One region of the Sphingomonas sp. LR59 genome, then DNA from elsewhere that is predicted to be linked to it. Evidence: riboswitches for the same ligand, from Rfam matches in the RefSeq annotation. Region 1 holds a riboswitch; each other region holds the start of a gene.
What was found. Region 1 has a riboswitch for cobalamin ahead of QP164_RS05215 (HoxN/HupN/NixA family nickel/cobalt transporter). Riboswitches for the same ligand answer to the same signal wherever they lie in the genome.
Positions count from the first base shown of each region.

Region 2: it holds a riboswitch for cobalamin, as region 1 does, so the genes downstream of both, QP164_RS12275 (TonB-dependent receptor plug domain-containing protein) here and QP164_RS05215 (HoxN/HupN/NixA family nickel/cobalt transporter) in region 1, are expected to answer to the same signal.
Region 3: it holds a riboswitch for cobalamin, as region 1 does, so the genes downstream of both, QP164_RS07090 (TonB-dependent receptor) here and QP164_RS05215 (HoxN/HupN/NixA family nickel/cobalt transporter) in region 1, are expected to answer to the same signal.
Region 4: it holds a riboswitch for cobalamin, as region 1 does, so the genes downstream of both, QP164_RS06120 (DUF1636 domain-containing protein) here and QP164_RS05215 (HoxN/HupN/NixA family nickel/cobalt transporter) in region 1, are expected to answer to the same signal.

Region 1 is NZ_JASPFL010000001.1:1,137,289-1,142,238, reverse strand. Features, by position in the region: gene QP164_RS05225 (TonB-dependent receptor) at 1-532, shown strand, start outside; gene QP164_RS05220 (PepSY-associated TM helix domain-containing protein) at 532-1,668, shown strand; cobalamin riboswitch at 1,699-1,916, shown strand; gene QP164_RS05215 (HoxN/HupN/NixA family nickel/cobalt transporter) at 2,126-3,148, shown strand; cobalamin riboswitch at 3,202-3,415, shown strand; gene cobW (cobalamin biosynthesis protein CobW) at 3,522-4,559, shown strand; partial or broken gene cobN (cobaltochelatase subunit CobN) at 4,568-4,950, shown strand, end outside.
Region 2 is NZ_JASPFL010000001.1:2,638,722-2,643,671, reverse strand. Features, by position in the region: gene QP164_RS12280 (TonB-dependent receptor) at 1-1,889, shown strand, start outside; cobalamin riboswitch at 2,211-2,409, shown strand; gene QP164_RS12275 (TonB-dependent receptor plug domain-containing protein) at 2,525-4,423, shown strand; gene QP164_RS12270 (ABC transporter substrate-binding protein) at 4,527-4,950, shown strand, end outside.
Region 3 is NZ_JASPFL010000001.1:1,565,887-1,570,836, forward strand. Features, by position in the region: gene QP164_RS07085 (pyridoxamine 5'-phosphate oxidase family protein) at 1-216, opposite strand, end outside; gene QP164_RS07090 (TonB-dependent receptor) at 372-2,411, opposite strand; cobalamin riboswitch at 2,581-2,817, opposite strand; gene QP164_RS07095 (DUF2946 family protein) at 3,008-3,376, shown strand; gene QP164_RS07100 (TonB-dependent receptor) at 3,456-4,950, shown strand, end outside.
Region 4 is NZ_JASPFL010000001.1:1,350,428-1,355,377, reverse strand. Features, by position in the region: partial or broken gene QP164_RS06135 (peptidylprolyl isomerase) at 1-96, shown strand, start outside; gene QP164_RS19785 (hypothetical protein) at 97-267, shown strand; gene QP164_RS06130 (NAD(P)/FAD-dependent oxidoreductase) at 430-2,046, opposite strand; gene cobO (cob(I)yrinic acid a,c-diamide adenosyltransferase) at 2,114-2,719, shown strand; cobalamin riboswitch at 2,911-3,104, shown strand; gene QP164_RS06120 (DUF1636 domain-containing protein) at 3,277-3,684, shown strand; partial or broken gene cobT (nicotinate-nucleotide--dimethylbenzimidazole phosphoribosyltransferase) at 3,681-4,693, shown strand; gene QP164_RS06110 (histidine phosphatase family protein) at 4,702-4,950, shown strand, end outside.

The DNA.
Region 1 (4,950 bases):
CGCACTGTGGCAGCAGACCGCGAGTGGCGAGCTGAAGCGACGGCTGAACGATCCGTCGGGCGATGTCGACAATCTCGGCCGGACGCGCCGCCGCGGCATCGATCTGCAGCTCGACGTGAAGCCGCTCCGCACCGTCGCGCTCTGGGGCAGCTATTCGCACCAGACCGCGCGGATCGTCACGCCCGACCCGGCCACCCCGTCGCAGGCCGGCAACGCGATCGACCACGTCCCTCAGAACGTCTTTTCGGGCGGGCTCGACGTTACGCCCGATCCGAAGGTGCGGCTGTCCCTGTGGGGCAACGGCCAGTCGAGCTACGAACTCGACCCCGCCAACACGCAGGGACGCTACGGCGATTATGTCGTGCTCAATGCGGAGGTAGCGTACAAGCTGACGCCGACGATTGAGATCTCCGCGCAACTCAAGAACCTGGCGAACGAGCGCTACGAATATGTCTGGTACGACGGCACTCAGCGGCTGCACGCACCGGCGGATCCAAGATCGCTGTTCGGTGCGGTCCGGTTGACGCTCTGATGACACGCCGGCCACCGCTGCGCGTGATCGTGCGGCGCATCCACCTCTGGCTGGGGCTGTCGATCGGCGCGCTGTTCGCGTTCGCCGGGCTGACCGGCAGCATCCTCGTCTTCTATCCGGAGATCGACGCGGCGCTCAGCCCGGCGTTGCGCGCGATACCGAACGGTGCGCGGCCGGTATCGTGGCAAGCGGTCGTCGACACGCTCCACCGTGAGCATCCGGGTCGCACCGGCGCGTGGCGGATCGAAGTCACGACGGATGGCGGCGCGATCCCGGTCCGCTATTATAAGCCCAAGGAAACCACCGGTCGCGACTTCGCGCCCCTGCTTGCCTGGATCGACCCGGTGCGGCTGACGACGATCCGCACCGGCTTCTGGGGCGATACCATCGTCACCTGGATCTACGACCTCCATTACCGGCTGCTACTTGAGAAACCCGGTGGCATCGTCATGGGGATCGCAGGAATCGTTATGCTGCTGATGATCGCCAGCGGGATCTGGGCGTGGTGGCCGCGCCCCGGCGGCTGGTGGCGCGCGCTCCGCTTCAAGCGCGACGCCGCCCCGATCCGGCGGCTGTACGACTGGCACAAGCTGATCGGCGTGGCCGGCGCGATCCTGCTGCTCGTCGTCACCGCGACCGGGGTGATGCTCGACCTCCCCGACCAGACGCGCTCCGTAATCGGACGCGCCTCACCGCTATACCACATGCCGTCGCTTAAGGTTGTCGCGCCGGGCGAGCCCTTATCGGTCGACCGACTGGTCACGGTCGCCGAGCGCCGCTTTCCCGGTGCCGCGCTCGCCTGGATCGAAACCCCCGCCTCGCCGACCGGCACCATGCGGATTAACCTCGCGCAGGACGGCGAGCCAAGCCGCCGCTTTCCGCGCACTAACGTCTGGCTCGATCCCTATACCGGCGCCATCCTCGCGACCCGCAACGGCCTCGCCGAGACACGCGGCGACACCGTGATGAACTGGCTCCACCCGCTGCACGGCGGCGAGGCGTTCGGACTGCCAGGACGCGTTCTCGCCTTCGCCGCCGGGATCGTCCCGATCGCGCTGTTCGTAACCGGCGTGCTGCGCTGGCAACGACGGCGGCACCCGCAAAGGACGATTGGCACCCGGCACGAACCCGGCTAGCACGACGCCCGAGCGGCCGGTTCGACCGGTGGCTTGCTAGATCGCGTCGGTGCCCGGAAGGGCTTGATTGGGAATGCGGTGCGGACGGTTCGCCGTCTTATGCCGCGGCTGTCCCTGCAACTGTAAGCGGCGAGCGAAGCGCACGAGCCCTCTGCGCGAAGGCAGCCACTGGGCCGCAAGGCCTGGGAAGGCGGTGCGCCGAGCCTTGACCCGCGAGCCAGGAGACCTGCCGGCGTCTGGTCGCTCTTGTCCCGGTCCAGGGGGTGGCCGAGGCACGGTGAACGCCGCCTGCGTGACACTGGCTGAGCGACGACCATGTGGCGGGGGCCGCATCGGCGTCGTGCGTCGGCCGCTCATGGCGTCCGGTCGTCGTATGGCCCGGCCGTTCGCGGCAGGCCCCCGTCCTCGTCGGACGCTGCGGGGCTATTGCATGACGACTTTAACGATTGAGCGACCGATGCGAGTTTCGACACGCAAGCGCATCGGCTGGATGTTCATTGGGCTAATCGTGGCCAACATCGCCGCCTGGTGCTGGGCATTCTCGCTGTTCCATGCGCAACCGCTGATGCTAGGCACGGCGTTATTGGCCTGGGGTCTCGGCCTGCGCCACGCGGTCGATGCGGACCACATCGCCGCGATCGACAACGTGACGCGGAAGCTCATGCAGGACGGCCAGCGGCCGATCGCGGTCGGCTTCTGGTTCGCGATCGGCCATTCGGGGATCGTGCTGATCGCTGCCGTCGCGATCGCGCTCACCGCCAGTGCGCTGTCGCAGTTCGAGGCATTCAAGCAGGTCGGCGGCGTGGTCGCGACGACGATCTCCGCGCTGTTCCTGTTCACGATCGCAGCGATGAACCTGATCATACTCCGCTCGGTCTGGCGCACCTTCGGTCATGTCCGCAGCGGCGGGACGTATGTCGAGGAGGATCTCGACCTGCTGCTCGGCAACCGCGGGCTGCTCGCACGGCTGTTCCGGCCGATGTTCCGGCTGGTCACGCGCAGCTGGCATATGGCACCGCTCGGCTTCTTATTCGGGCTAGGCTTCGACACCGCCACGGAGGTTGCGATCCTGGGCCTTTCCGCCAGTCAGGCCGCCGACGGTCTCTCGATCGGCATCGTCCTCGTGCTCCCGGTGCTGTTCGCGACCGGCATGGCGCTGGTCGACACCGCGGACGGCGTCGTCATGCTCGGCGCGTACGAATGGGCGTTCGTGAAGCCGATCCGCAAACTTTATTACAACATCACCATTACGCTGATCTCCGCGATCGTCGCGATAGCGATCGGCGGGATCGAGACGCTCGCGCTGCTTGGCGCAAAGCTCGGCCTGACCGGCGGCATCTGGGATCTGGCAGCCGCACTCGGCGAGAACTTCAACGGCCTGGGCTTCGCGATCATCGGCCTGTTCGTGCTGTGCTGGGTCCTGAGCTTCGCCATCTACCGCTGGAAACGCTTCGATGAGATCGAGGTCGTGCACGGATAGCTGGCGGCGTGGCGGAAAGTCCTCTAACCCACCCCCGAGGCTCGGTTTCACCGAACCTCACAGATCGCGCCGGTGCCCGGAAGGGCTTGAATGGGAATGCGGTGCGGGAGGAGTCCTCCCAATGCCGCGGCTGTCCCTGCAACTGTAAGCGGTGAGCGAGACGCACACGTCCTTCGTTTCGGAGGGCAGCCACTGGGGAAACCTGGGAAGGCGTACGTCGAGCCTCGACCCGCGAGCCAGGAGACCTGCCAGCGTTATGGTCGCTCTTGCTACGATCCAGGGGATGGTCGCGGCACGGTACTCCGTCTGAGCGACGAACGCGTGCGACCGAAAGGTCGTGCGTGCGTGTGCTTTAGACGTCGAGGAAATAATCATGTCCGATCTTTCAAAGGTCCCCGTTACCATCGTCACCGGCTTCCTGGGCGCCGGCAAGACTACGCTCATCAGCCACCTGATCCGTCATGCGAACGGCCGCCGGCTCGCCGTCGTCGTCAACGAGTTCGGCACTCTGGGGATCGACGGCGACATCCTCAAGGGCTGCGCGATTCCGGATTGCCCGGCCGAGAACGTCGTCGAGCTGGCGAACGGCTGCATCTGCTGCACCGTGGCAGACGACTTCATCCCGACCGTCGAGACGCTGCTCGCGCTCGACCCGCGCCCCGACCACATCCTGATCGAGACGTCCGGCCTCGCGCTGCCCAAGCCGCTGCTCAAGGCATTCGACTGGCCCGCGATCCGCTCACGCATCACCGTCGACGGCGTCATCGCACTCGCCGATGCCGAAGCGGTCGCCGCCGGTCGCTTCGCACCCGACGTCGCCGCGCTCGATGCACAACGCGCTGCCGACCCGAGCGTCGATCACGAGACGCCTTTGTCGGAAGTGTTCGAGGACCAGCTCGCCTGCGCCGATCTGGTGCTGTTGACGAAGGTCGATCTCGCCGGACCCGAAGGCGTCGCCAAGGCGCGCGCGGTGATCGCTGCCGGGTCCGCACGACCGCTGCCGGTCATCGACCTCACCGACGGCATCATCGATCCGCGCGTGATCCTGGGCCTCAACGCCGCTGCCGAGGACGACATCGCCAGCCGCCCCTCGCATCACGACGGCGAAGACGATCACGAGCATGACGATTTCGACAGCGTCGTCGTCGAGCTGGGCGAGATCGCCGACCCCGCCGACCTGACCGCGAAGATCGAGGCGCTCGCCCGCAGCGCGGACATCCTCCGCGTGAAGGGCTATGCAGCCGTCACCGGCAAGCCGATGCGCCTGCTCGTCCAGGCGGTCGGCGCGCGCGTCCGCACGCAGTACGACCGCCCATGGCGCGCCGGCGAACAGCGCCGCACGCAACTGGTGGTCATCGCCGAGCACGACCGCATCGACGAGGCCCGCATCAAGGCCGCGCTGGACGCCTGAGGCCGACGATGCACGTCGTCTTCCGCGAGACCCACGGGCTGGAGGAAAGCGCGGTCCCGCAGGACCTCGCCCAATCCCCTGCGGACCTCGTCGTCCTTTCCTTCTCAGACGGTGACCTCGGCGCATTCGCTGCGGGCTGGAGACGTGCGGACGCTGCCGGAAGCCGATTGCCGTCGCTACGCCTGGCGAACCTGACCGCGCTCCAGCATCCACTCTCGGTCGACACCTATGTCGAGCAGACGCTGGCGGGCGCGAAGGGCATCCTGATCCGGCTGATCGGCGGGCGCTCCTACTGGAGTTACGGCCTGCAACAGGTCGAAAACCTTGCGCGGGAGAAGGGCATCGCGCTGGTCGTCCTCGCCGCAGACGGCCGCATCGACACGCGCCTCGA
Region 2 (4,950 bases), 1.5 Mb from region 1:
GGATCCAGGCGAATGCGAGCAACCGGCTGGAGAGCGTGCTGGCCGACGTCGCCGGGTTGCAGCAGTTTCGTCGCTCGGATTCGCGCAGTGCCAACCCGACCAGCCAGGGGATTTCATTGCGCGGGATCGGCGGCAACGCCTCCAGTCGCGCGCTGCTGATCTTCGACGGCGTGCCGCAGGCGGATCCGTTCGGCGGCTGGGTCGCATTCCCGGCCTATGCGACGGGGCGGCTAGGGCGCATCCGCGTGACGCGCGGCGGTGGCAGCGGCTATCAGGGACCGGGCGCGCTGGCCGGGACGGTCGAACTGGAGAGCGCGACGCCTGACGACCTGACACCGTTCCAGGGCAGCGTCGCCTATGGCAGCCGCGATTCGGTCGATGCGCAAGGGTCGGCGGCGCTGGTGCGCGGGTCGGGGTTTGCGACCGTGTCGGGCGCGTACGCGCGCGGTGACGGCTTTACGCCGACCGTCGCGGAGAGCCGCGGGATCGTCGATCGGGCCGCGCCATACGAGCAGGCGTCGGGCGCGTTGCGGACCGTCGTCGGGATCGGCGCGAAGACCGAATTGCAGATGAATGCGAGCGCGTTCACCGATCGGCGCGATCGGGGGAGCGACTTCACCGCGAATAAAAGCGAGGGGGCCGATGCGAGCATCCGGCTGATCGGGCGGGGCGCGTGGGGCTATTCGGCGCTGGCGTATCTGCAGACGCGCGCGTTCGCGAGCAGCTTCAACAGCATCAATGCCGCGCGGACGACCGCGATCCAGTCGCTGAACCAGTATAATACGCCTGCCACCGGGCTTGGCGGTCGGATCGAGATTGCGCCGCCGCTGGGCGAGACCATTACGCTCAGGCTGGGCGCGGATATCCGCGACGTGAGCGGCAAGACGCAGGAGCTCTATACGTTCGTCAACGCGGCGCCGACGCGACGGCGCGAGGCTGGCGGGAGCACGACGACGACCGGCGTGTTCGCCGATGGAAGCCTGGTCGCGGGCGACCTCACGTTCAGCCTTGGCGGGCGGGTCGACTGGTGGTCGATCGATGGCGGCTATCTGACGGAACGGCCGCTGGCGACCGGGGCTGCGCTGACCAACCTGCGCTACGCGGAACGCGACGGCAGCGAGACGACCGGGCGGGCAGGCGTGGCATACCAGCCAGTCGAGGCGATCACGCTGCGTGTCGCCGGCTATCGTGGCTGGCGATTGCCGACGCCCAACGAACTGTACCGGCCGTTCCGGGTCGGCAACGACGCGACCGCGGCGAACGCCTTGCTGTCGCCAGAGCGGCTGACCGGGGTCGAGGGTGGCGTCACGCTGACGCCAACGCCGGGGGTCAGCATCGCCGCGACCTATTTCTACAACCGGCTGAAGGATGCGATCGCCAACGTCACGACGACCAACCCGCCGCAGGTGCTGCCGGGGGTCGCCACCTACCGCGTCCGCCAGAACCTCGATGCGATCCGCGCGCATGGCTTCGAACTGGATGCTGCGTATCGACCGGGTCCGCTGGGCGTGCAGGCATCGTGGTCGCACACGAACTCGAAGGTCGAGGGTTCGGGGATCACCGCCGCGCTGGACGGCTTGCAGCCAGCGCAGACCCCGCGCGACCAGGTGTCGGGGACGGTCGACTGGCGGCACGATGCGGCGGCGCTGTCGCTGACCGTGCGTCATGTCGGCCGGCAGTTCGACGACGACCAGAACACGCGGGTGCTTGGGGCCGCGACGACGCTGGATGCCTATGCTGCGCTGCCGATCCTGCGCTCGCTTGTCGCCGAACTAAGCGGGGAAAATCTATTCAACGAGCGCGTCGAGGCAGGGATTAGCGGCGCGAACATCGTCGAACGCGCAACGCCGCGGACGATCTGGGTGGGGCTGCGCTACGGGGGGCGCTGATATTCGATCCGTCGCTTGCCAAGAGAAACGAAGACAGCATGTTTCCCCGCGAAGGCGGGGACCCAGTCTGGGCTCCCGCCTTCGCAGGAGAACAAGGGAAAGCGACGTCCTGACCAACACGCCACCACCCCGGCGGAGGCCGGGCCCAGTTGGCAAGGTCGCGGTAACGAAGGACCGCGCTCCGTCAGCGACGTTCCCCAACTGGGCCCCGGCCTCCGCCGGGGTGGTGCGATAGACGGTGAGCCAGCTTTACCGCCAGCGCGTGCTATCGCGGGTCGATGCTCATTATCCCCCGCGTTGACCCGTGTCTGGCGTGCGACTAATGCCACTCCCGTGAAGGGTTCCCGGCGACGGGATCAAAAGGGAAGTCGGTGCGCGGGAATCCGCAAGACCGGCGCTGTACCCGCAACTGTGACCGGATAGCGGCCACCCCGAATATGCCACTGGGTTTCGACCTGGGAAGGCGGGGTGGGCGCGATGACCCGGAAGCCAGGAGACCTGCCTCTCACGGTCGATCCACTGCGCGGGCGGGTGTCCGGCGCGGACGAGTGCTCCGGTCCAGCCGGGTTTCCTCGAGCGAGAGACGTCTGGCCGCCCCGCGAATGGTCGCAGGCGGTTCTGCTTAGGACGTACCCATGACGAAATTCTTCCTTCTGCTCGGCGCCGCGGCGATCGCAGCGCCCGCTTTTGCCCAGACCATCCCCGATCCCGACGCTTCCGAAGTCGTCGTCACCGCGACCCGCGCCGCGCAACCGCTGAGTGAGATCGGCCAGGCCGTCACCGTCATCGACCGCGCAGAGATCGAGCGCCGCCAGACCGTTGTCGTCTCCGACCTGCTCGCGACCACGCCGGGCGTGACGGTAACGCGCAATGGCACCATCGGCGCGCTGACCAGCGTCCGTATTCGCGGTGCCGAGGCGGACCAGACGCTCGTCGTGATCGACGGCGTCCGCGTCAACGATCCGTCGTCGACCGGCGGCGGCTTCAACTTCGGCAATCTCCTCTCGAGCTCGGTCGAGCGGATCGAGGTGCTGCGCGGCCCGAACTCGGTGCCATGGGGCAGCCAGGCGATCGGTGGCGTCGTCAACATCATCACCGCCGCACCGACCGAAGGCATTCAAGCACGCGCCAACGCCGAATATGGCTACGCCGACAGCGTGTTCGCGAGCGCGGGCGTCTCGGGCAAGTCCGGGCCGGTGTCGGGCTCGCTGACCGGCGGCTATCTGCGCACCGACGGCATCTCGTCCGCCGCCAGCGGCACCGAGCGCGACGGCTATCGCCAATATGGCGCGACCGGGCGCGTGGGCGTCGAGTTCGCGCCGGGCATCGGCCTCGACCTGCGCGGCTATTTCGCCGACAGCCGCGTCGAGATCGACGGCTTCCCGGCCCCCGATTACGTGCTCGCCGACACGCCCGAATATTCGAAGACGCGCGAGGCTTACGGTTACGCAGGGCTGCACGCGAACTTCGCCGACGGCCGGTTCAACAACCGCGTCGCGTTCACGATCGCCGACATCAACCGCGACAATTACGACCCGAGCTTTGGCAGCGATCCGACCTTCATCGGTCGCGGCCGCAGCGAACGCTACGAATACCAGGGCGACTTCCGCCCGCTCGACCAGGTCCGCGTGGTCGCGGGAGTCGAGCGCGAGAACAGCCGCTTCAATGACGGCTTCACCTTCGCGGATACCGGCATCACCAGCGTCTACGGCCAGCTGATCGTCAAGCCGCTCGATATCCTCACCATCACCGGCGGCGTCCGCAACGACGATCACGACGATTTTGGCAGCCACACCACATTCGGCGCGAACGCGGCGCTGGCGTTGCGCACCGGCACGACGATCCGCGCAAGCTATGGCGAAGGCTTCAAGGCACCGACCCTGTACCAGCTCTTCTCCGACTACGGGAATCGCGGCCTCGATCCGGAGACCGCGCGCAACTTCGACGTCGGGGTCGAGCAGGCGTTCCTCGCCAACCGGGTCCGCGCAGGCGTGACCTATTTCAACCGCCGTACGCGCAACCAGATCGACTTCCGCGATTGCAGCCCGGCGGAGCAGACGACCGCCGGTTCAATCTGCATCGACCGCCCGTTCGGCGTCTACGACAATATCGCCCGCGCCGAGGCGGACGGCGTCGAGTTCACCTTGGCGCTGCGCCCGGTCGACGCGCTGACGCTGACCGCGAACTACAGCTATATCGACACCGAGAACCGCTCGATCGGCAGCGATTTCGGCAACGATCTCGCGCGCCGTCCCAAGCAGACCGCGAGCGTCGACGCCGATTACCGGTTCGCGTTCGGGCTGTCGGTCGGCGGCACCGTGACGATGGTCGGCGACAGCTTCGACGACGCCGCCAACACCGTGCGGCTCGACGGCTATGCGCTGGCGGGTGTCCGCGCGGAAATGCCGATTACCGACCGGATCGCGCTGTACGGCCGCGTCGATAACCTCACCGACTCGCGGTACGAGACGATCGCGGGCTACGGCAATTACGGTCGCGCGGCGTATGGCGGCGTGCGGTTGCGGCTGAAGTGAGGCGCGGGGCGATCCTCCTCGCGCTCCTGCTCGGGGGCTGCGCGCAATCCCCGGCGCGGGCGGCGGCGGCGGGATCGTCTCGACCAATCCGTGCGTGGATTCGGTGCTGGTCCGGATCCTGCCCGCATCGCGGATCGCCGGGATCAGCCATTATTCGCAGGACCCGGCGGCGACCTCGATCCCGCTGACCGTAGCGCGCCGGTTTCGCGGCATCGCCGGGACCGCCGAGGAGGTGATCGCGCTCCACCCCGATCTCGTCATCGCCAGCACGTATACGCCGCCGGCGACCCAGACGGCCTACGCGCGGGCGGGACTGAAGACCCTGCTGCTCGGCATCCCGGACTCGATCGCGGAGAGCCAGGCACAGGTGAAGCAGATTGCCGACGCGGTCGGTGCGCCCGCGGGTGGCGCGCGGATCAATGCCGATATCGATCGCGCGGTGGCGCGCTGGAGTCGCAAGGATGGGCCCAAGGATGACATGCCGCCCAGCGCTCTGCTCTATATCAGCGGCGATCTCGCAACCGGGG
Region 3 (4,950 bases), 430 kb from region 1:
GGTATAGCTAAGCGTGACGTGAGGATCGGCGCGCAGGTCAGCAATCTTCCGTGATTTTTCGTAGGCAAAAAAGTAGCTGTCACCTTGATATTCGACATCGCCATTGTTGCTCATCGGGCGGGCCGTCATCGTTCCGTTGGATGAGCGAGTGGCCATCATTGTGAAGTCCAACTTTGCCATCTTTTTCGACAGTTCGTGTAGGCTGAGGTCCGACATCGTATTGCTCCTTCAAAGTGGGCTATGACATTTGCTCGAGTGTTTACAACGAACGTGGTGATGTGTCGGCCGCGTGAGATAACGGGAGTGTTTTATCCATACCGAAATTCAATGGTCGCCAGCTTCATCCGAAGCTGGCGACCATCTGGCACTGCCTAGAAATTCACCCGGGCACCCAGGCGCAAGGTGCGTGGCTCAACTACGCGGCTCAACCGGCCATCCGTCGGCCCTGAGGCGTCGAACGAGGGAATGTAGGACTCGTAGAAATAGGCGATGTCCTTGTCGCGGCTGTCGAGGATGTTGAGCACCTCACCGTACACGTCGAACCGCCCGATCTTGCGAGCCGCGCGGACGTTGACGACGGTGCTTCCTGTATCTCGGACGCTGTTGTCTTCGATCAAAGGATAGGGCCCAAGGTGGCGGACGCGAGCGCTTGCCTCCCAAGGATTGAGCACCAGCGCGATCCCGGCGGATGCGGCGTTCTCGAAGGCGTTGGGAATGCGATCGCCATTGTCGTTGCGCGATCGGCTTGCCGTATAGTTGCCGTCGATCGCAAGCCACGGCCTGGGCCGCCAGAACGCCACCAGTTCATAGCCACGACGCTCGCTGGCACCGGTCGGTTCAACCGCGTTGGAATCTCCAACGAAGCGCAGTTCGCTGTCGACGTCGAGCCACCAATAGGTCGCGGTCAGCGTAATGCCGGGTAACTGCCACCGGGCGCCGACTTCACGGCCGTTGCCGCGGACCAGCACAGGCACCGGCGTTTCGACGTTTACCGCGCCGCGGACGTCGTTGGAGTGGAACCCACGTCCCCAGTTGCCGTAGAACTCCAGCCGATCGGTCGGCGAGTACGCGATCGATGCCTTGGGCGACAGGGTCGTGTCGTCGCCACTGCCTTCCCCGGCCAACACGGCCGCCTGATCCCGCGCGCGAACGACGTAGTGATAATAATCTCCACGAACCCCACCGATCAGGCGGAGGCCCGTAACCGGCGTCCACGTCGCTTCGCCATACAATGCCGCCGACGCTTCCTCGACATGGTAGCGACCGAGCGACGACAGGAACGATCGCGCGCTGGTGCGATAGACACCGACGCTGCCGATATGGTCGTAGCGCTCTTCGGTACCGAGCGAGACGGCGAGAGCTGGTGCGAGCGTCCAACGCTTTTCGCCCCTCGCGCCGACGATCCAGCGTTTGTCGAACTGGCGGATCTGTGCGCTGGTCCCGTCCGGGTCGGTGTAGGTCGGGTTCGAATACATCGACCAGTCGTAGAACTGACCATAGACATTGGCGTGCCAGTCAGGCTGGCGGACCGCGACGTTGCCGACGAGCCGTGTCGTTTCGCCGCGTGCCGTCGGATCGGGTGAGCAGAACACGTCCTTGCAGAGCGCGGTACCAATTATGCGCTCGGGAATCTGTTCGGTCGGACGCCAGGTCGCGCGGTAGGCGTTGAGCGAGGCTTCGACCTGGCCTGCGCCAGCTGGAGCGGTATACTTCGCGAAGCCAGATGCGTGTCGCAGATGCTCAGGCTCCTCCCATGGTCCGTCGTAGACCTTGGTTTGCGCGACGAGCGTCAGTTTCCCCGGACCAATCCCGTCAATCGTCCCGCCCGCGGCGATCCGACCATAGCCATAAGAGCCGCCCTCGACCGAAAGCCACGGCCGGGCAAAGCTGTCGATCGTGGTCATGTAGGCAGCCCCCGCCAGCGCGAAGTCGCCGCCATCGGCACGGTATGGCCCTTTGCGAAAATCCTCGCGCGCGACGATCTCCGGGATCAGTCCGTTGAGATCGAGATAGCCTTGGCCATGACCGTGGGTGCGCAGGTTCATTTGCACCCCGTCGATATAAGTTGTGAAGTCCGAACCGTGATCGAGATTGAAGCCACGCAGGAAATACTGGTTGGCCTTGCCGCTTCCCGAATGCTGCGCAGCGACCATGCCAGGTATCGCCTCTAGCAGTTCGGCAACGCGCAGCAGCGGGCGAACCAGAAGGTCGGCACCGGCGACGGTGCCCTCACTTGCTGCATGCGCAACACCGATCTTCGCTTCGCCGCGGCCGAACACGACAATGTCGTTTGGTGCCTGTGACGGCACAGCCTCGGTGTCTTGCCCCTGAGCCCATGCTGGTGTGGTGCTACATGCCGAAGCTATAGCCACGCATTCGAGCCATTTTGTTCGTAATCTCAGATTCTTCATGTCCGTCCCCCGTGCGCCAAGCGACTTCGGACGGGGGCGTCCGCTGCGAACGGTCGGCACGCGTCGACAGGCGGACGCAAGCGCCCGCGACACGAACCGATGCGACCCCCGCCGCTCGTTCGTCGCTCAGACGGAAGAACCGTGCCCCGACCATCCCCTGGACCAAAGCAAGAGCGACCAGACGCTGGCAGGTCTCCTGGCTCACGGGTCGTCGCTCGATATACGGCCTTCCCGGATCTCGGCCGTTACGGCGTTGGTCCAGTGGCTGCACCCTCCAGAAGAGGACGCGATGTACGTCTCGCTCGCCGCTTACAGTTGCAGGGACAGCCTCGGCTTCGGGAGAGCGTCTCCCACACCGTGTTCCCTATTAAGTCCCTCTCGGGACACCAGCGCGATCATTGTCGGGTCGGAGATACCTCTCCGGCCTGACGGACAATGCGTACCGGGGAAGGTTCCGATCGGCAAGACAGCCTCGGCCTTCTCTGATCCCGTCCGTTTACAGGGGAGATCGACACGGCAATGACAGGACTGCCTGCCTGCGCTACCCGCATTCGGTGTTCGCCGTTCGTCGCCTCCTAGCGCAACGCTACTTCGCTGTGCTCGTATGCGCGGCAACGCTGTTGCTCAAGCTGCTGGTACCGGCCGGGTACATGATTGGCAGCGAGCACGGCCGGATCACGATCGAGCTCTGTTCCGGCGTGGCTCCTCGAGCCGTAACGATGGCAATGCCGGGGATGCACGGCGACATGCCCGATCACGGCAAGTCGAAGGATCATGGCAAGGCTGACATGCCCTGCGCCTTTGCGGGCCTGTCGGCAGCATCGCTCGGTGCGATCGATCCTATTCAGCTCATCACCTTAATCGTTTTCGTCATGGCGGTCGGGCTGTCACCGGCCGTGCTGCCGGCGATCATTCGCCGCAGCCATCTTCGGCCTCCGCTTCGAGGTCCACCGGCCCTCCTTTGACCACCTGATCGCGTGCTCCTTCAGGAGCAACCACGTCCACGGCTCGCGTGCTTTCGCGGGGCCGGTCAAAGGCCTATTCATGATCCGATCCCACTTGTTGGCGGGGGCATGCCTGCCCTGCCTCCTGCTCGCCGTACCAGCATCTGCTCAGGATCTGGTGGCCCCTCCCACGAAGGCCGACGCAACGGCGACCAACACGCTGAGCGATGGACCAGCGGAAACCAACGACATTATCGTCACCGCGCTGAAACGCCCGCAAGCGCTCAAGGACGTGCCCGCAAGCGTCACCATCCTTCCTGCCGACCTGCTGCGCCGCCTCAATGCGCAGGACTTCTCCCGCGTCGCGGACTCCGTGCCGGGCCTGGCCTTCGCGACCACCGGGCCCGGCAACTCGCAATATATCATACGCGGGATCGGCGGGGTGGGGTTCGTCCAGTCGCCGACGACGGGCGTCTACCTCGACGAGACCCCGCTTCAGACCCGCGCACTCCGCGGCTTTTCGCAGCCCGACCCGCAGCTGTTCGACGTCGCTCGGGTCGAAGTGCTGCGCGGACCGCAAGGCGTGTTGTTCGGGTCGTCGTCGATGGGCGGCCTGGTCCGCATCGTGACCAACCAGCCGGATGCCACCAAGATCGCCGCACTGAGTCAGGCGAGCGTTGCGACCGTTACCGATGGCGGCACGAGCTGGGACGCCAAGGCGATGCTCAATCTGCCGATCGCAGCCGATACGCTGGCGCTGCGCATATCGGGCGGGTTTGTCCGGCAGGGCGGCTGGATCGACGATCTGCGGCCGACTACCGGCGACCTGACCGAGAACGCCGGAACGTCGGCGGTCCGCAAGGACGTCAACTGGACGCGCACCGGCACGGTTCGCGCCGCGCTTCGCTGGAATGCGACGCCGACCCTGACGATCACCCCGTCGTTGGTCTGGCAGGCCGCCTATAGCAATGCGGACCGTCCCCATAGCGACGTGACCTTCGGCAAGCGCGCGCGGCTGAAGGCGCGGTATGCTGACACGTATGCCAAGGATCGGTTCGTCATCGGCTCGCTGCTGATTGAGAACCGGTTCGACGCGCTGGGTGGCTTCATTCTGTCGTCCAACTCGTCGTGGCTCGACCGGCGCAACCGTCTGTCGTTCGACGTCACCGCATTCGACTCTCCGATCGTCGAGGACATTGTCGGACCGGGTCCAGGCGGCAAGCTGTTCCCAACGCCACTCGTCGATTTCGGCCGCACGAAACAATTCACGCAGGAGGTGCGCGCCGTGTCCGATGGACCGGAGCGGCTGCAATATGTCTTCGGCGCGCTCTACCGCGACCTTCATCAGGACTCCCGCCGTACGATCACCGTCGCTGACCTGTTCGGCGTCACCGCGCCGCTGCCACTCGGTGCCAGCAGCCCGGCCGTCGTCCAGGACACGACGGTGCGCTTCCGTGAGAACGAGATCGCGGCGTTCGGCGAGCTGACCTATGCCGTGGTGCCGAAGGTGAAGGTCGCTGCTGGCGCCCGGGTGTTTGCCTATCGCCAGCGCGAAGTAAGCCGACGCTATGGGATCGGTGGCGTCGCGGGCGGCG
Region 4 (4,950 bases), 210 kb from region 1:
TTTTTCATCACGATCGGTCCGGCACCGGCGATGGACGCCCGCGCGGGCTATCCTGGCTATGCGGCGTTCGGACACGTCGTCGCGGGAATGGACGTGGTGAAGCGCATTCTCGCCAAGCCCACTGGGGGCGGGATGGACGCGTTCAAGGACCAGATGATCCTGAAGCGCGTGGCGCTGGTGAGTGCGCGCCGGCTCGACGGGGTGGCGAAGCCGACGGGGTTGCCTCGGGCGTGGTTGATCGAGACGGGGCCTGATCGGAAGAAGTGATGTATCCGTCACCCCAGACTAGTTTCGGCGCCTATCCCCTTCGAACACGTGCCGACGATGGTCGTACGGTACCACGTCCTTCCTTGTCCTCCCGCGAAGGCGGGAGCCCAGACTGAATCCCCGCCTTCGCGGGGAAACAAGCTTTACTTACAGGACGGAGGGTCACGCAGTCAGGCTGAGCGCTACCGCTTCCGCGACCTTGATCCCGTCAACTGCGGCGGAAAGGATGCCCCCTGCATAGCCGGCGCCTTCGCCTGCCGGAAACAATCCCGCGGTGTTGAGGCTCACGAAATTATCACCGCGCGTAATCCGAACCGGCGACGAGGTCCGCGTCTCCACCCCCGTCAACACCGCATCGGGATGATCATAGCCAGGAATCTCGCGGCCGAACGCCGGCAATGCCTCGCGCAACGCAGTGATCGCGAACTCCGGCAGGCATTCCGACAAATCCGTCATATGCACGCCCGGTTTGTACGACGGGATCACCGAGCCCAGCGCGGTCGACGCACGCCCTGCGAGCAGGTCGCCAATGCGTTGCGCAGGCGCCTTGTAGTTCGAGCCGCCGGCGACATAGGCGCGCGATTCCCAGTGGCGTTGCAGTTCGATCCCCGCCAGCGGGTGGCCGGGATAATCGCGCTCGGGGTCGATGCCGATGACGATCCCCGAGTTCGCGTTGCGTTCGTTGCGCGAATATTGGCTCATGCCATTGGTGGCGACGCGGCCCTCCTCCGAAGTCGCTGCGACGACGGTGCCGCCCGGGCACATGCAGAAGCTATAGACGGTCCGACCGTTCTTGCAGTGGTGCGACAGGCTGTACGCCGCCGCCCCGAGATCCGGATGGCCCGCGCACGGCCCGAACCGGGCTTCGTCGATCCACGACTGCGGATGCTCGATGCGGACACCGATCGAGAACGGCTTCGCCTCGACGTGGACACCCTTGGCATGCAGCATCTCGAATGTGTCCCGCGCGCTGTGCCCGACCGCGAAGACGACGTGGTTGGCTTCGAGATAGTCGCCGGTGCTCAGGTGGAGCCCGCGGAGCTGGCGCGTGCCGGCGTCCTCGACGATGTCGAGACCGTCGACGCGCGTCGAGAAGCGGTATTCGCCGCCGAGCGCCTCGATCGTCTCGCGCATGCTCTCGACCATCGTGACGAGGCGGAAGGTGCCGATGTGCGGGTGCGCTTCGGTGAGGATCTCGGGCGGCGCGCCGGCCTTCACGAATTCGGTCAGGACTTTCCGGCCGAGATGGCGCGGGTCCTTGATCTGGCTCCAGAGCTTGCCGTCGGAGAAGGTGCCGGCGCCGCCTTCGCCGAACTGGACGTTGGATTCGGGATTGAGGACGCTCTTGCGCCAGAGGCCCCAGGTGTCCTTGGTGCGCTCGCGGACGACCTTGCCGCGGTCGAGGATGATTGGGCGGAACCCCATCTGCGCGAGGATCAGGCCCGCGAATAGGCCGCAGGGCCCCGCGCCGACGACCACCGGGCGGGGGCCGGTGTAGCTCGGGCCGCCCTTGGTGACGAAGCGATACCCCGTGTCGGGGGTGCGCTGGACGTGGCGATCCTTGCGGAAGCGCGTGAGGACGGTGTCCTCGTTCTTCAGCGTGACGTCGACCGAATAGACGAGCTGGATGTCCATCTTGTCGCGCGCATCGTGCGCGCGCCTCGCGATCGTGTAGCGGATCAGGTCGCGCGGGGTTACGCGCAGGCGATCGCGGATCGCGGCGGGGAGCGCTTCGTCGGCATGGTTGAGCGGCAGCTTGAGGTCGGTGATGCGGAGCATGCTCGGTCCTCTAGCGCCGCGCGGCGTGATCCGCCATCGGCAGTACAGAGCGCGAGCGCGAGAGGACATGATCATGCGGACCGACGACGAGCAGAATGCCAGGAGCGCCAAGCGGAAAGAGGTCCATGATAAGATCGTCGCGAGCAAGACGATCGAGAAGGGGCTGATCATCGTCCACACCGGCAAGGGCAAGGGCAAGTCGACCGCCGCGTTCGGCATGGCGGTGCGGATGATCGGCCATGGGCGCAAGGTCGGCGTGGTACAGTTCGTCAAGGGCGCGATGGCAACCGGCGAGAAGGCAATCTTCGATGCGTTCCCGGACCTGTGCGAGTTCAAGCCGATGGGGGAGGGGTTCACCTGGGATACGCAGGATCGTGCGCGCGATATCGCAGTGGCGCGCGAGGCGTGGGACGAGGTCAAGCGGATGATCGCGGATCCGTCCTATGCGATGGTGGTGGCTGACGAACTGAACATCGTGCTGCGGTATGAGTATCTGCCGGTCGACGAGGTGCTGGCGGTGTTGGCGGCGAAGCCTGAGATGACGCATGTCGTGGTGACCGGGCGGAACGCGCCCGACGCGCTGATCGAGGCGGCGGACCTGGTAACCGAGATGACGCAGGTGAAGCACCCGTTCCGGTCGGGCGTTAAGGCGCAGGCGGGCGTGGAGTTCTAGGCGGCTCCGTACTCTGCGGCCCAAAACAGCCACCGTCCGTCATCCTGACGAAAGTCAGGATCCAGAGCCACGAAGGCCACCGCCCGTTACCCTGGATCCTGACTTTCGTCAGGATGACGGGAGCGCGTGGGGATGGCTGGCGGACTTCTAACCGACGTAGCCGTGTCTTGCGCCGTGTCTTCCTCCCGCCTATCGATCCCCCCGCGACAGGTTCCCCCGACGCTCACGCGTAGGGAAATGAAAATGGGAACGGGAAACACCCGGCTGCCCCTGCAACTGTACGCGGCGAGCCATCGTGCCTCATGCCATTGGGATACTCCCGAGAAGGCGGCGCGGACGGCGTTGACCCGCGAGCCAGGAGACCTGCCCGTCGCGGTCGTCTTTCGTCCGGCCAGGGTGCGCCGAACGGACGGGTAACACCCCGAGCGACGACATCGCTTCGCGTCGCGCGGAGGCTGGAGGCGTGCGCCTCTCGCCCTTCGTGCAGTGCGGGATCGACTGTCCGAAGGGGTTCCTATGCCAAATCTACATAATGCTGCGACCGTTCGGGAACGGACATGCTGAAGCCCGCCGAGGACGGCGTCGCGGTGGTCGCGTGCAACACGTGCCGCCATTCGGCCGATGCGCGCGACGACGAGCAGGGCCAGCGCGGCGGCGCGCGGCTCGTGCAGGCGCTGAAGACGGTGCAGCAGAGCGACCCGGCCTATGCCGACGTCGCGGTGCAGGAGATGCCCTGCCTATTCGCATGCCAGGATTTCTGCACGATCCACCTGCGCGCACCCGCCAAGGTCGGCTATGTGCTCGGCCGGTTCGAACCGACCGAAGACGCCGCGCGCGCGATCCTCGATTACGCGAGGCTCTACGGCGAGAGCGCGTTCGGGCAGGTGCCGTTCAAGCAATGGCCGCAGGGCGTGAAGGGACATTTCATCACCCGCACGCCGCCCGAAGGCTTCGTCGTCGAATGACCGCGTTCGCGACGCCCGCCGGGTTTCTGGCGGCCTTGCGCGGCTTGCCGCAGGCGGACGCGGCGGCGCGATCCGCGGCGATCGCCCGGCAAGGCGAACTGACCAAGCCCCTGGGTCGCTAGGGCTGCTGGAGGATATCGCGGTGTTCATGGCCGGCTGGCAGGGCAACCCGCTGCCTCGGCTCGATCGTGGCAGCGCGGTGGTGTTCGCGGGCAATCACGGCATCGTCGCGCGCGGCGTCAGCGCGTTTCCGGCTTCCGTCACCGCGCAGATGGTGGCCAATTTCGAGCATGGTGGCGCGGCGATCAACGCGCTGTCACGTGCGGCTGGCCTCGATCTGAAGATCGTGTCGCTCGAGCTCGACCGGCCGACGGCGGATTTCACGCAAGCGCCTGCGATGTCGGAGGACGAGTGCCTTGCCGCGTTGAACGCGGGCGCGGCTGCCGTCTCGGACGCGCCGGACTTGGTGGTGCTCGGCGAGATGGGGATCGGCAATTCGACGACCGCCGCGGCGCTGTGCCTGGCGAGCTTCGGCGGGTCGGCGAGCGACTGGGTGGGGCCGGGAACCGGGGTCGACGATGACGGCATCGCGCGGAAGATCGCGGTCGTCGAGGCTGGGGTCACGCTGCACCGGGACGCGCTGAGCACGCCGTTCGAGATTTTGCGGCGGCTCGGCGGACGCGAGTTAGCGGCGATCGCGGGGGCGGTGGTCGCGGCACGGCAGGCGGGCGTGCCGGTGATGCTCGATGGGTTCATCTGCTGTGCGGCGGTCGCGACATTGGCGGCGGCGTGTCCGGACATTCTGGCGCACTGCCTTGCCGGACATGTCTCGGCCGAGCCGGGGCACCGTCTTCTGCTTGAGCGAATGGGCCTCGACCCGTTGCTCTCGCTCGGGATGCGGCTGGGCGAGGGCAGCGGCGCTGCGACCGCAACATTGCTGATTCGAGCCGCGCTGGCCGTGCATGCCGAGATGGCGACGTTCGCCGAGGCGGGCGTTTCGGCGGCGTGAGCGCGTACATGCTGCACCTGATGCGGCATGGTGCGCCCGACGTGGCGGGGCGAATGCTCGGGCGGACCGACGACCCGGTAACCAAGGGAGGGATTGCCGCCTGTATGGCACGCGCCGAGAGTCTTGCGATCGAACGGATCGAGGCCTCCGATCTGATCCGCGCACGCGCCTGTGCGGCGGCGATCGGTGAACCGCGAGGCGTTGCGGTCGAGGTCGACCCACGCTGGCGCGAACTCGATTTCGGGGCATGGGACGGG